DNA from 2 places in the Limnohabitans sp. TS-CS-82 genome. Region 2 is predicted to be linked to the other one. Evidence: riboswitches for the same ligand, from Rfam matches in the RefSeq annotation. Region 2 holds a riboswitch; the other holds the start of a gene.
What was found. A riboswitch is a leader RNA that binds a small molecule or an ion and turns the genes downstream of it on or off. The one in region 2 is predicted to bind thiamine pyrophosphate.

Region 1: linked by a shared signal. The riboswitch ahead of C5F52_RS10205 (cytosine permease) and the one ahead of C5F52_RS04845 (TonB-dependent siderophore receptor) in region 2 are both predicted to bind thiamine pyrophosphate.

Annotation. Positions count from the first base shown of each region.
Region 1 is NZ_PTQX01000004.1:80,715-87,913, reverse strand. It holds gene C5F52_RS10220 (ABC transporter ATP-binding protein) at 1-256, opposite strand, end outside; gene C5F52_RS10215 (acyl-CoA reductase) at 276-1,940, opposite strand; gene C5F52_RS10210 (long-chain fatty acid--CoA ligase) at 1,937-3,010, opposite strand; gene C5F52_RS10205 (cytosine permease) at 3,045-4,331, opposite strand; TPP riboswitch at 4,392-4,494, opposite strand; gene C5F52_RS10200 (NAD(P)/FAD-dependent oxidoreductase) at 4,518-5,558, opposite strand; gene fdxA (ferredoxin FdxA) at 5,585-5,911, opposite strand; gene C5F52_RS10190 (sulfate adenylyltransferase subunit 1) at 6,008-7,199, opposite strand, start outside.
Region 2 is NZ_PTQX01000002.1:62,350-69,548, reverse strand. It holds gene C5F52_RS04860 (sulfate adenylyltransferase subunit 1) at 1-775, shown strand, start outside; gene fdxA (ferredoxin FdxA) at 873-1,199, shown strand; gene C5F52_RS04850 (NAD(P)/FAD-dependent oxidoreductase) at 1,212-2,252, shown strand; TPP riboswitch at 2,276-2,378, shown strand; gene C5F52_RS04845 (TonB-dependent siderophore receptor) at 2,451-4,619, shown strand; gene C5F52_RS04840 (TonB-dependent siderophore receptor) at 4,641-6,818, shown strand; tRNA gene C5F52_RS04835 (tRNA-Asn) at 6,853-6,928, shown strand.

The DNA of each region.
Region 1 (7,199 bases), on a different contig from region 2:
ACTGAAACACAAAGCCCATGTCTGACGTGGGCTGCTGCACGGTCTGGCCTTTGAGCTGGACCTGGCCTTGTTGGGGCGTGAGCAAACCCGCCGCGAGTTTGAGCACCGTGGTTTTGCCGCAGCCGCTGCGGCCAATCAGGCAATGAATCTCGCCAGGCGCGAGTTGCAAGCACACGTCACGCACCACCTCGCCCCGTTCGGGGTAGGCAAAGTGCAGGGCGTTGAGTTGCAAAAAGGGCATGGGTGAAGTGGTCATCGCTAAAAAGTTCACTGCGTTAAACCTCGTAGGACGTGAAGCGCTCGGCCTCACGTTCGGTAGAGGCCTCGATGTCCACCATGCGCACCAAGTCGAGCAAGCTGAAACGCCCATCGTGATGCCAGCCAGCTTCGGGAGAGGTCATGGCGCCTAAGGCGCAAATGCGTGTCACACCCGCTTGGCCCAAGATGCTGCCCAGATGCAGCAACTCTTCGGGGGCAGCGACCAAGCCCACGGTTTGCAAGTAGTCGCGTTGCGGGGCGATCAAGGGCAGCACGTCATCTAACGTGTCCACGGCGACCACCAACACATGTCGATTCAGCGGGCCTGCGGTGAGCGGCAGAGGGCGGTCGCTGAACACCACGGTGCTGTGGCCCGTGCTGCTACCCAGCACGGTATGCAGGGGCGTGTGCTGTGCGCTGTCGTTCAATGGTGTGTCGCTGAAGTCGGTGCTGCTGTTTTCAGTGCCGCGTTGCGCGTCGTCCTGCAGTGACGCGAACTCATGGGCCTCACGCCAAGCGCCCACTTGCGCAGCTTCTTCGAGCGAGAGCGCACGACGCGGCAGCTTGTGTTGCAGACCAGCCAGCGCGTTGGCCAGGTGTTGGGCAAAGTCTTGCGGGCTGACTGGCGCACCGCGTTGCACGTAAAACACATGGGGCGAATAGCAGCCTTGTTGGTCGTAGCGCGCCACATCCAACGCCGCTTGACGCGCCACGCTTGGGGCCTTGTGCACCGACAGCGCGGCAGCCGACACCATGCCAAAACTCAGCTTGTGGCCATGTGGCAAAAAGCGGGTGGTCACGGGGACGTGGGCTTGCATGGCGCTCAAGGCTTCGTTGCCGCCATAGGCCAGCACGACGTCGGCCAAGGCGAAAGTTGTTTGATCGGAGGCGAATTCTTCGGCGTTTAGGCCTGTGTTTTCCGCGTTGCTGTGGGCTTGACGGAGGGGGTTGTTTTGGTCGTGTCCGGCGGCACTGCTGGGCCACCACACCACCGCAAAACAATCTGCCCAGCGCGGTTCGACTTCGGCCAGCAGGCGGGCGAACAGCGTGGCAAACACCGGCTCAGCACTGGCCACTTTGCCAATGGAACCCGCCTTGACCAAGAGACCCGAGACAAAGCTCCACATGGGTAAGGCCGGCACATTGCCGGCCCACACATGCACCAACAACTCCGGCCCAAAGGCACGGGTCCAGCCGCCTTGGGTGCGGGGTTGAAACTCGTCCAGCACTTTAGGGTTGGCGAAGTCTTCGGCCACAAAACGTTGCAACTGCAAGCCGCGGAAGGTTTGCAAATAGGCGTTCAAATTCAAGCGCACCATCTCGGCGTCAAAGCCCGTGGCTTGAGGCAACAGGTGTTCGAGTTGTTGTCGATAGACATCGCGTGGGTCAAGCAAGCGGGCCGTGGCCATGTCCAGCACGCGCACGATGTCAGAGACGTGCATGGTTTTCAAATGCGTGCGGCTGGCGTGTTGCACGCGCTGCGCCAGGGCCGTCATTTGCGCGATGGTGAGTTGGGGCACATCGACTTGCCATGGCGCTTGCTGTGGACCCAAGTTGATGTCTAGGCTTGTGCCCGTGCCCGTGCGCGCAGGGATGCCCGTGCCCATGCTCAAGCGATGCCACGTCACGTCGGCATCGTTCAAGCCTGGCAGGTAACCCGCTTTGAAAACCGAGGCGCTCATGCTTGCGCCGCTTTCAAAAAGTTGTCCACGGCCATTGAGCAGCCTTTGGCTTGTGCGCCTTGGGCGCGGCCCAGCAACACAAAGCCATCGGCAGTGGCTTGGCCCACGTCTTCCGTCAAGATGGTGACCACCGAATTGAAGTTAGCCAAATCGGTGTGCGCCAAGATGCCGCGCTCACTGGCCGCCACGTCTAGGCCTGTCAACGGGTCGACCAAGCGCGAGCGAATCCAGTGCGGGCCGCGTTTGACCGAAGGCACTTGCCGGTTGCCCGCGTCGTAAAACTGGGTGCTCAACTCGGTCATGCCGTACATGTTGAGGCACTGGTCACGGCTCACGCCAAAGGTCGCGCTGAGTTGCTCGTAAAACGCATCCATCGGCACTTCGCGCGATTGGCCTTTGAAGCCGCCGGTGTCGAGCAAGCGGCTGCCTGCGGGCAGTTGAAACGTTTGCCCACGCGCTTGCAGGGCGTCCATCAGGTGCACAAAGCTGTAGCTGGCGCCTAGCAGTGCAAAGGGCTCGCCCGAGTCTTGGGCGTGTTGCAGTGCCTCGCACAGGGCGTCGGTGCGCAGACCGTTTTCGTCCAAGTAATACGCGCTGTCTGGCGTGCCAAAGTGGGCTATGGCCAGCGCCAAGTAATGGGCCAGCGAGGAGTTGGGCATCAGCACCTCGTTGGGAAACAAAATGCCCATGCGCAGTTTGGCGTCGCTTGGCATGACGTGTTGCGCAAAGTTACGCAGCATGGAGGCGTCGTACACCGCCATGGTGGGGTGAAAGTGTCGGCCTTTCACATCGCCGCGTGTGGTGCCGCTGGTCATGAAGGTGCGTGCACAGATCTCGGGCGGCACGCAGCTGAGCGTCAAGTCTTTGAATGCATTGATCGGCACGGCCGGAATGTCTTGCCAGCGTTTCACCACGCGCGGGGTTTTGCCGCGGCGTTGGCAAAATTTTTGAAACGGGCGGTTGTGTTCAAACTGGTGGGCGAAGAGTTTCAGCGCGAGCGCGTTGAAGTCGTCGTCGCTCACCGTGGGGCGTGCGATGAATTCAAGCAATTCTGAGACGAGGGCGTTCATGTTGAAACCTTGGGTGCGTGTTTGAGTGCAGCGGTCACTGGCTTGCGCCACGCGTCGTGGCCCCATGCGTGGCGTTGTGGGTGAGGCGAGCGAGGGTGAAGGTCAGCAAGAGGCTGGGCAAGGCCGAGCCGTATTGCGGTGCCCAAGTGGCGGCGGCATGAAACACCGCCACGCCCAGCAGCCACAGCGCGGCAGCGATCAGGTCAACTTTGGGGGGGAGCGCATCGTCCGGCGTGCGCATGACCGTGGCCCAACGGCCCAAGATCACGCCATACAGCGGCACAAACACCGAACTGAGCATCAGCAAGAAAGGCTCCAAGCTGTGCATGGGCAGCACCAAGGCCAGTGCCGTGCACAACACCGCCAAGGCCAAGCCCCAGCGGCGAGTCGACCAAGTGGGTTTGAGGCTGTTGGCGGACACCGCGCCCGAGTACACATCGCCATAAGCGTTGTCGAGTTCATCAAGCAAGATCAAACCGAGGGCGAGCAAACCGCCTTGTGCGAGCAACAAGGCCATCACCAAATCGGTGCCGGGTTCGGACACGCTGGCCACCAAAAAGCCCAAGGCGTAACACCACGCATTGGCGATGGCATAGCCCACCCATGTGCCCGCGAGTGTGCTGCGCCCGCTGCGGCCATGACGGGCGTAGTCGGCCACCAATGGCAACCACGACACAGGCATGGCCATGACCAAATCGATGGCCGAGAGCATGCCCATGCTGCCGTCGCTGGGGCGTGCCATGAAGGCGGTCAAACCTTGTGCGCTCGCCACGCCGATGAAGTGCCAACTCAACCAAAGGAGTGAGCCGATGACCAGAGGCAAGCCAATGCGGCTGACAAACTGGCGCACCAGAGTGAGCATGGAGCCCGTCATCAACAGGGTGAGCACGCCGCCCCACAGCAAGGTGGGCCAAACGATGTGGAATTGGGCACCCAATGCCCGTTGACCAATGGCTGCCGTGCCATCGCGCATGACCACCAGTTCAAAGGTGGTCCAACCGATCAATTGCACGATGTTGAGCAGCACAGGCAGGCGGGCAAAGGCGCTGCCGTACACGCGGTGCATCAGCCCTGCGCTGGACAGGCCGCTGTCGCAACCCAGCTTGGCCGTGGACGCCAACAAGGCCGAGCCCACGATGGAGCCGATCACGATGGCGATGAGCGCATCGCGCGTGCCCATGGCGGGCACCAAATACGCACCCACTTGCATGACCAGCAGGCCAACCCCAAGGCTGAACCACAGCGAGGCGTGAGAAAACCCAGTGAAGACGCGCGCGTCTTCACCCACGGGGGTGAGTGATGTGTTGTGTGTATTTGCCATTGCTTGTCTCAAGTAAATGGCAGTTCGGCGAGGCCTGGGGCAACCCATTCAAAGTGGTTGCTCTGTGAAGGCTAGCTTCCCTGCGCGAGGATTACCTCAATCAGGTTCAAAGGGACTTTCTCAGTCGAAGTCGGTGACGGCTTCAACACCCCTAGCGAATGCGCCATTGCTGACGCGGTGCGAATTTTAAGCGATACCCAACAAACGGTGAAGTTCTGTAGAGGTGGTGGTGTATTGCAGCAAGGTTTTGCGGGTTGGGTGCACGATGGCTGCCGCGCCAAAGGCGGCAAGGGTGGCTTCGTGAAAGCCACACAAGATGAGTTTTTTCTTACCCGGATAAGTGTTGATGTCACCCACGGCGAAGATGCCCGTCCTATCGGTGGCAAAGGTTTCGGTGTTGACCACCAGTTGCTTGCGTTCCATGGCCAAGCCCCATTGGGCGATGGGGCCAAGTTTGGGCGAGAGGCCCAAGAAGGCGATCAAGTGCTGCACGGGACGCTCTAAGGCGCTGCCGTCGGGTGTTGCAATGTGCAGCGTGTGAAGGTGACCGTCGGTGGCGAGCAAGCCCGTGGGCTGGCCAATTTGCAATTGCAAGGCGCCGCTGGCGATGGCGTCACGCATGGCTTGCAGCAGCACAGGCTCAGCCGTGAACACATCGCGGCGGTGCATCAGCGTGACGCTGCGGGGGGGCTTGGCTTCGAGGGTGAGTTTGAGTGCACCCGCCACGGCGGATTCTTCACCGCCCAGCACCAACACGTCTTGGCCCGCAAAGCGCGACGCATCACCCAAACGGTAATGCACATGCGTGCCTTCTAGGGCGGGTGCGCCCTCGACAGCCAGTTTGCGGGCTTGAAATGCACCCACCCCAGCCGCGATGACCAACACTTTGCACATGAAATGCTGTTGCGCAGAGGTACGCACCGAGAGGCTGCCATCCTCCAAGTGCGTCACCTCAGTCACCTCTTGGTTGAGGTGAAACGTGGGAGCGAAGGGCTTAATTTGGGTTTGCAGCTGCGCCACCAATTCACGGCCCGTGCAGACAGGAATGCCGGGAATGTCGTAAATCGGTTTGTCGGCGTACAGCTCGACGCACTGGCCGCCTACGTGGGGCAGTGCATCCACGACATGACAGCGAATGTCTTGCAGGCCCAGCTGAAAGGCCTGAAACAGGCCCACAGGACCTGCGCCTACGATGACGGCATCGGTGTGAATCGTCTGTGCCGTCATGGGGCGGGTGCGCGCTCGGGCGCGGTTTAACGCTGCAGTTCGGCGAGTTTGCCGGACTTGTCTTTCCACACCTCGGCGTCGGCCATGGGGGCTTTGCGCTTGGTGATGCTGGGCCAGCCGATCAAGGACAACTCGGCGTTGAGCTTGGTCATGTGTTGTTGACCGTCTGGCACGTCTTCTTCGGCGTAGATCGCGTTGACGGGGCACTCGGGAATGCACACGGCGCAGTCGATGCACTCATCGGGGTCGATGGTGAGGAAGTTGGGGCCTTCGCGGAAACAGTCGACGGGACAAACGTCCACACAGTCGGTGTACTTACATTGGATACAGGCTTCGGTGACAACGTGCGTCATGACAATTCAATCAGTAAGAAAAGGGGGCGTCAGAGCAAACCTCTGACCGCTAAACCCTTGATTTTAAACGGCTCTGCTCGGGGACTGGGCTGGCGCTCAGTTCACCAACACGGCGCCTGAGGTTTTGTGGGTGGCTGTGTCGACCAACACCAGTGCGCCCAAGATGCGCGACTGCTTGAACGGCAGCGTCACCAAAGGCTCTTGCAGCGCCAAAGTGACGTGGCCAATGGCGTTGGGGGCCAGTTCGGTGGCTTCTTCCTCGGCCAAGGTGTTGACGTTCAGGCGGTGCACCACGCGTTGCACTTTGGCTTTCACCCAGCGGTGGCCGTGCAAAGCCCAGTACACACGCCCAGCGACCAAGGGCTCATCGTCCATCCACGCGACGGTGGTGTTGAGCTGGCGCTGGCCTTCGGGGCTTCCCTCAGCGGCCAGCAGCCAGTCGCCACGTGACACGTCGACTTCACGGTCCAGCACGATGCCCGCGCTGTGGCCTGCGGCTTTGTTTTGTGGCTCGCGTGTGGCCGACAGCACTTGCGACACCACCGCGGTTTGGCCGCTTGGGAAGACTTTGATGGTTTGGCCTGGCTCGATGGTGCCTGTGGCCACACGACCCCAGAACACGCGGCGGCCTTGGGTGGTCACGCCAGAGTCGTGGAATTTTTCGACCCATTGCACGGGGAAGCTGAAAGCCACCTCGGTTTCAGCGGGCGTGTTGGGCAACTCTTCCAAGATGCTCAACAGGCTGGGGCCGGTGTAGCCGCACCAAGCGGCTTGATCGGCGTTGGTGGTGTCCACCACGTTCCAGCCTTTGAGGGCGGACACGGGGACCATGGCTGTGATGCGGATGCCCGCCTCAGTGGCAAATTTGCGCAACGCAGCTTCGATGTTTTGGTAGGCCAATGCAGGGTCGTCCACCGCGTCGAGTTTGTTGATGGCAAACACGATGGAGGGCACGCGCAGCAGGTTGACCAACAGCGAATGGCGACGCGTTTGAGGCAGCAGCTCTAGGCTTGGGTTTTTCCAATCCAGCTTGATGGCATCGACCAACACCACGGCGGCATCGGCGCTAGACGCCGCGGTCACCATGTTGCGGGTGTATTGCTCATGGCCGGGGGCGTCGCCGATGATGAACTTGCGTGCTTCGGTGTTGAAGTAGCGGTAGGCCACGTCGATGGTGATGCCTTGTTCTCGCTCGGCGGAGAGGCCGTCGGTCAACAACGCAAGGTCGGTTTCGCCTGAGCGTTGCACGCCGGCCAAGTGGTCTTGCAGCACGGCTTTGGTGTCTACA
Region 2 (7,199 bases):
GCGCAAATTTGCCAAAGAAGCGGGCATTTCCATCACGGCCATGGTGCCCGTGTCCGCCCTCAAAGGTTGGAACGTGGTGACCACCGAAAACAATGACCAAGCCGACTGGTGCGGCTACACCGGCCCGAGTTTGCTGAGCATCTTGGAAGAGTTGCCCAACACGCCCGCTGAAACTGAGGTGGCCTTCAGCTTCCCCGTGCAGTGGGTTGAAAAATTCCACGACTCTGGCGTGACCACCCAAGGCCGCCGCGTGTTCTGGGGCCGTGTGGCCACGGGCACCATTGAGCCAGGCCAAACCATCAAAGTGTTCCCAAGTGGCCAAACCGCGGTGGTGTCGCAAGTGTTGTCAGCCACACGTGAGCCACAAAACAAAGCCGCTGGCCACAGCGCTGGCATCGTGTTGGACCGCGAAGTGGATGTGTCACGTGGTGATTGGTTGTTGGCCGCCGAAGGCAGCCCCGAAGGCCAACGCCAGCTCAACACCACCATCGCTTGGATGGACGACGAGCCCTTGGTGGCTGGTCGCGTTTACTGGGCTTTGCACGGCCACCGCTGGGTCAAGGCCAAAGTGCAACGCGTGGTGCACCGCCTGAACGTCAACACCTTGGCCGAAGAAGAAGCCACCGAGCTGGCCCCTAACGCCATTGGCCACGTGACCTTGGCGCTGCAAGAGCCTTTGGTCACCCTGCCTTTCAAGCAGTCGCGCATCTTGGGCGCGCTGGTGTTGGTGGACACCGCCACGCACAAAACCTCGGGCGCCGTGTTGGTGAACTAAGCCAGCTCAAAGCCCTGAATTGAATCCCGTTTAAAATCATAGGCTTGGCGCAACACATGTGTGTTGCGCCGTCTTTTTACCCATCGATTGAATTGTCATGACGCACGTTGTCACCGAAGCCTGTATCCAATGTAAGTACACCGACTGTGTGGACGTTTGTCCCGTCGACTGCTTCCGCGAAGGCCCTAACTTCCTCACCATCGACCCAGACGAGTGCATCGACTGCGCTGTGTGTATCCCTGAGTGCCCTGTGAACGCCATCTACGCCGAAGAAGATGTGCCAGAAGGCCAAGAACACATGACCAAGCTCAACGCTGAGCTGTCGCTCATCGGCTGGCCCAGCATCACCAAGCGCAAAGCGCCAATGGCTGATGCCGACGCATGGAAAGACAAAAACGGCAAACTCGCCGAACTCAAGCGCTAAGCACCTCGTCCTATGACGGCCTCCGCGATTCACACCGATGCCGTCATCGTGGGCGCAGGCCCAGTGGGCCTGTTTCAGGCTTTTCAACTCGGCCTGCAAGACATTCGCAGCCACATCATTGACGCCCTGCCCCATGTGGGCGGCCAGTGCGTGGAGCTGTACGCCGACAAACCGATTTACGACATTCCAGGCATCCCTGTGTGCACAGGCCGTGAGTTGGTGGCGCAGCTGCAAACCCAAATCCAACCTTTTGCGCCGACCTTTCACCTCAACCAAGAGGTGACCGAGGTTGAGCGTTTAGACGATGGCCTCATCTCGGTGCGCACCTCGGCCAAGCAACAGTTTGTTTGCAAGGTGCTGGTCATCGCCGCAGGCGTGGGCGCATTCCAAGCGCGTAAGCTGAGCGTAGAAGGTGCCGCAGAACTCGAAGGCACGCATATGCATTACCGCTTGGGTGATGCCTCACGCTTTGCGGGCCAAGACGTGGTGGTGTTGGGTGGCGAAGAGTCTGCCGTTGCGGCGGCGTTGAAACTCACGCTCGAAACAAAAGCACCACGCAGCATGACCCTGATGCACCGCCGCGATGTGTTCACCGCCGAGCCCTTGCTGCTGCAAGCCATGCGTGATGCGGTGGCCAGCGGCAAGCTGCAACTGCAAATCGGCCAACCCACCGCCTTGCTGAACACATCCAACCAACTGCACGCCGTGCAAGTGGCGACGCCAGATGGTCAAACGATCGAGTGCTCGGCACAGCAAGTGGTGGCGTTCTTGGGCCTCTCGCCCAAGCTCGGCCCCATTGCCAACTGGGGCTTGGCGATGGAGCGCAAGCAACTGGTGGTCAACACCGAAACCTTTGCCACCGATGTGCCGGGCATCTTTGCCGTGGGCGACATCAACACCTACCCTGGCAAGAAAAAGCTCATCCTGTGTGGCTTCCACGAAGCCACTCTCACCGCTTTTGGTGCAGCCGCCATCGTGCACCCCACACGAAAGACCCTGTTGCAATACACGACAACATCGACCGAGCTGCACCGCTTGCTCGGACTCGTTTAAAATTCACACTGCGTTAGCAATAACGCATCCGCTAGGGGTGTTGAAGCCGTCACCGACTTCGACTGAGAAAGTCCCTTTGAACCTGATTGAGGTAATCCTCGCGCAGGGAAGCTTGGTCTTACAACGAGGCTCTTCACTCACCAGAGCACACACTCGTTTCAAAGTCAGCCGACCTGTCATAACGTTTAAGGAAACGTCATGGCAAACCATTCGCCATTCTTGAAAGCAACGCGCGTTCGCGCGGCCGTTGCACTGTGCATTGCATCTTGCGCGTCCGCTTGGGCGCAACAAAACCCGACCGAAATCACCATCACCGACAAACTGCCCGCACGCGTGTCTGGCTTTGGTGATATGCCCGCTCACGAACTCCCGTTCAACACCACCACCATTGACAGTGCCACGCTGAAAGACATTGGCGCGCAACGCGTCTCTGACGCCCTGCGCCTGGACGCATCGGTCACCGACAGCTACAACTCTCCCGCCTATTGGGACATGCTCAGCGTGCGCGGTTACACCCTCAACAACCGCTACAACTACCAGCGCGAAGGCTTACCCATCAGTGCCGAAACAATGATTCCGATGGATGACAAAGAGCGCATCGAGTTGCTCAAAGGCACAAGCGGCATGCAGGCAGGCACCAGCGCACCCGGTGGCTTGGTGAACTATGTGGTCAAGCGCGCGCCAACCAACGCCGAGCAGAAAATTCGCAACATCACCCTCAGCTACGGACAAGGCAACAACCGCTCAGTTGCTGCTGATTTAGGCGGGCGTTTCGGCGAAAACGCTGACTTTGGCTACCGCTTCAACGTGGCTCATGAAGATCTAGATCCGTACATCAAAAATACCAAGGGTCATCGCGACTTGGTAGCTTTGGCTATGGACTGGCGCATCAATGGCAACAGCAAACTGGAATGGGAATTCGAGCAAAGTCATCGCGAGCAAATAGGTGTGAATGGTTATAGCCTGCTTGGCGGCCAGCTCCCGCCCACCGTGGATGGGACAAAAAACTTCACCTACCAGGCTGGATCACAGACTGGCGTGCCTAAATCACAACCTGGCGTATTTGATGCATTCACAGGCAGCGTCCGCTTCAAACACAACTTAGACAATGGTTGGTTGTGGACGACGCAATATGGCACACAGCGATTAAAAACTGATGACCGCTTGTCGTTTGCTTTTGGCGCGGATAACTACGGAATTGCGACCAACTTTAAATCTAATGGAGACTTTGATCTTTACGATTGGCGCAGCGAAAACGAACGACGATTAAATGAGGCCGTCCAAACAGAACTCTCTGGATCGACCGTCATCGGCCAACAAAAACATGATCTAAAAATCAGCTTTATGCGCCAAAGACAATTGGACAGAATGCCTTTGACGCAAACCAATAACTATGTAGGCTCGGCAAACATATATTCAAATCAAGTAGACACAACGTACGCATACACAGACTCCCCCCCCTCAACCAATCGAACCGAATACTCAAACGAGTTCGCCCTCAAAGACCGCGTACACCTCACGCAACAAACCTCCGCTTGGCTTGGCTTGCGCCAGATCCAAATGAACCGACAAAGCGTGAGAACCGATGGCAGTCGCCCTGTTCAAGACGCACGCAACGTGACAACGCCGTGGGTGGCTTTTAGCCATGCCCTCGACCAAAGCGTCACGGTATACGCCAGCTACGGCCAGGGCATAGAAACCGAAGTCACCCCCAACAAAACCGGCACTTACGCCAACGCGGGTCAAGCGCTTCCCGTGCTGCGTAGCTACCAGCGTGAAGTGGGCGTCAAAGGACAAACGACTGCCAGCAACTGGCAGGTCACTTGGTTTGACATCACCCGCCCAACCGCGGGCGATGCGCCGGCAAGCGGTAGCTTAGTCAACCGTCAAATGGATGGGGAAGCTCGCCATCGAGGCCTCGAACTGAGTGGAAGCACTTCAGTGCAAAACTGGAAGCTCGGCAGTGGCTTCACATGGATAAATGCCAAGCGACAAAACGCAGTGATTGACACCTCCGTGAATGGCGAACGTCCTCTGAATGTCCCAGCCTACATCTTGCGTGGCATGGCTGAGTACCGCTATAGCAGCGTCCCAGGCTTACGCACAGGGCTGCGCTTGTCTCACGAAGGAAAACGTGGTGTCACAGAACAAAGCAATGGCGATATCCAGCTTCCCGCTTGGACGACCCTCGACGCGTCGGCCCACTACGATACAAAAGTAAACAACGTGGCATCCACTTGGACATTGGCCATCGATAACGTGGCCGACAAGCGTTACTGGCGGGAATCGCCCAAACAGTTTGGCCACTACTACCTCTACCCCGGAGCCCCACGCACTTTAAGGGCCACCGTCCAATTTCGACTCTAAAGATCAAGTAAAGTCAAAAGGATGAATCGTAAGTCTAGGTTTTTTGGAGTTCCGCGCGTACAAAGTGCTGTTGCACTTTGTATTGCCGCCACCTCATCGGCTTGGGCTCAACAAAATCCAACTGAAATCACCATCACTGCGGAGCCACCCATTTTGGTATCGGGCTTTGATGGTGTGACTCGGCAAGAGTTGCCCATCAGCGTCACCTCCATCAGCAACGCCACCTTGCGCGACATCGGTGCACAGCGGGTGTCAGACGCACTTCGATTAGACGCCTCTGTCAGCGACAGCTACAACCTGCCTGCCTATTGGGACAAGCTCAGCGTACGCGGCTTCGCACTGGACAACCGCTACAACTACCGTCGCGAAGGCCTTCCCATCTCTGCTGAAACCATCATTGCGATGGACAACAAAGAGCGTCTTGAATTGCTCAAAGGCACGAGTGGCGTTCAATCAGGCATCAGTTCACCAGGCGGCTTAGTGAGCTACCTGGTCAAACGCGCCCCCACTAGCTCAGGCAAAAACATTCGTGATGTCACACTGAGCTACGGCCCTGGTGACAACCGTTTGGTCTCGGCTGATTTGGGTGGGCGCTTTGGTGACGGCACTGATTTCGGCTACCGCATCAACCTCGCCCACGAGGACCTCAACCCCTACATTCGCGACACTCGGGGCTATCGCAACTTGTTGGCCTTGGCGATGGACTGGCGCATCAACAGCAGCAATCGCTTGGAATGGGAGTTAGAGCAAAGCCACTACGAACAAATTGGCGTCAACTTTTACAGCGTGCTGGGCTCAGACCCAAACAACGGTCGATTTGTTTTACCAGCGACGGTGGATGGCACACGCAACATCACGCGTCAGCCCACCTCACAACCTGGTGTATTTGATGGTCTCACCGGGACTGTGCGACTGAAACACCAGCTAGATGATGGCTGGATGTGGCGCACGCAGTACGGCACACAGCGTTTGCGCGCAGATGACAGACTCACCTATGCCTCTGGCTGCAGCAGCACTCAAACCAAAAGTTTTTGCCTCGCACCCATGGGGAATTTTCAAATCCATGACTTTCGCAGTGACAACGAACGCCGTCAAACCGAAGCTGTTCACACAGAACTCAGTGGGCAGGCAGACATTGGCGGGTTGAGTCACTACATCAAATTCAGCGTGATGCGACAGCGTTACATCAAGCAAATGCCCTACACCGCGGCAGACACGTTATTGGGCAGCACCAACAGCACCAACGGTGGTTTGACCTCCCCCAGTGGCGCAACCCAATATTGGCCAAACACCAATGCCAGCGACTACAGCACTGAAATTGCCTTCAACGATCACCTGAGCCTAAGCAAAACCACCGCGGCTTGGTTGGGACTGCGCCATACACAACTCAATCGCAGCAGCATCATGACCAACGGTGATGGGATGGTGAAAGACGAACGCGGCGTCACAACACCGTGGCTAGCGCTGAGTCATCAGCTTGATGCGAATTACCTTATTTATACGAGCTACAGCGAAGGCCTAGAAACGCAATCAGCCCCCAGCTCAAACAGCTATACCAACTCAGGTCAACCACTGCCTGCGCTTCGCAGCAAGCAGCGCGAGGTGGGTTTGAAAAACCAGCATGAACGAGCTCAATGGCAAGTGACTTGGTTTGACATCACACGCCCAGCCACAACGGATACCGGCACTTGCGATACGACCGCGAGTAGCTGCACGCGAAAAATAGATGGCCAAGCCCATCACCAAGGCCTAGAACTGAGCGCACAAAACACACTGCAACGCTGGTCTTTCGGCGGCAGCGCCATGTGGCTAGATGCCAAACGTGAAAACGCCACGGTTCAAAGCGCTCTGAACGGTCAGCGACCAATCAACGTACCTCAATACATTTTGCGTGGCATGCTTGAATACCACTTCGCCAGCGTAACGGGCTTGCGATCTGGCTTGCGCCTCTCTCGCGAAGGTGAGCGTCATGTCACCAATAAAAACGACGGCAACCTCATACTCCCCGCCTGGACCACCGTTGATGCCACGACCCATTACGACACCAAGGCCAACAGCGTAGCCTCTACTTGGACACTGGCGATTCACAACCTCGCCAACAAGCACTACTGGCGCGAATCGCCCAAGGAATATGGGCAATATTTCCTCTACCCAGGGGCACCACGAACCGTTCGTGCAACAGTTCAGTTCCACCTCTGAAAATGGCGCAAAAAATGCGCTATAATTTTTGTATTCCTCGATAGCTCAGTTGGTAGAGCGCCGGACTGTTAATCCGTAGGTCCCTGGTTCGAGCCCAGGTCGAGGAGCCATAAAAAAGTAAAGCCTTAGCATTCACGTGCTAAGGCTTTTTCTTTATGCTTTTTTGTATCTTCTACTTATCAAGAACAAGCCGGTTTTAGTATTGTTTAACGATCTCACTCGTGCACAAGTACTTGGTACGTCGGTCTTTCGGTGAATTGCGGCTGGAGAACCGAACTGTGATAAGGCCATAACATCGGTCGTCATCCACGACTGATTGAGTGAATGTTGTATTGAAATAGCCTCTAGAAGTTTCAAGCCACGCCGATCAATCGCGTGTGC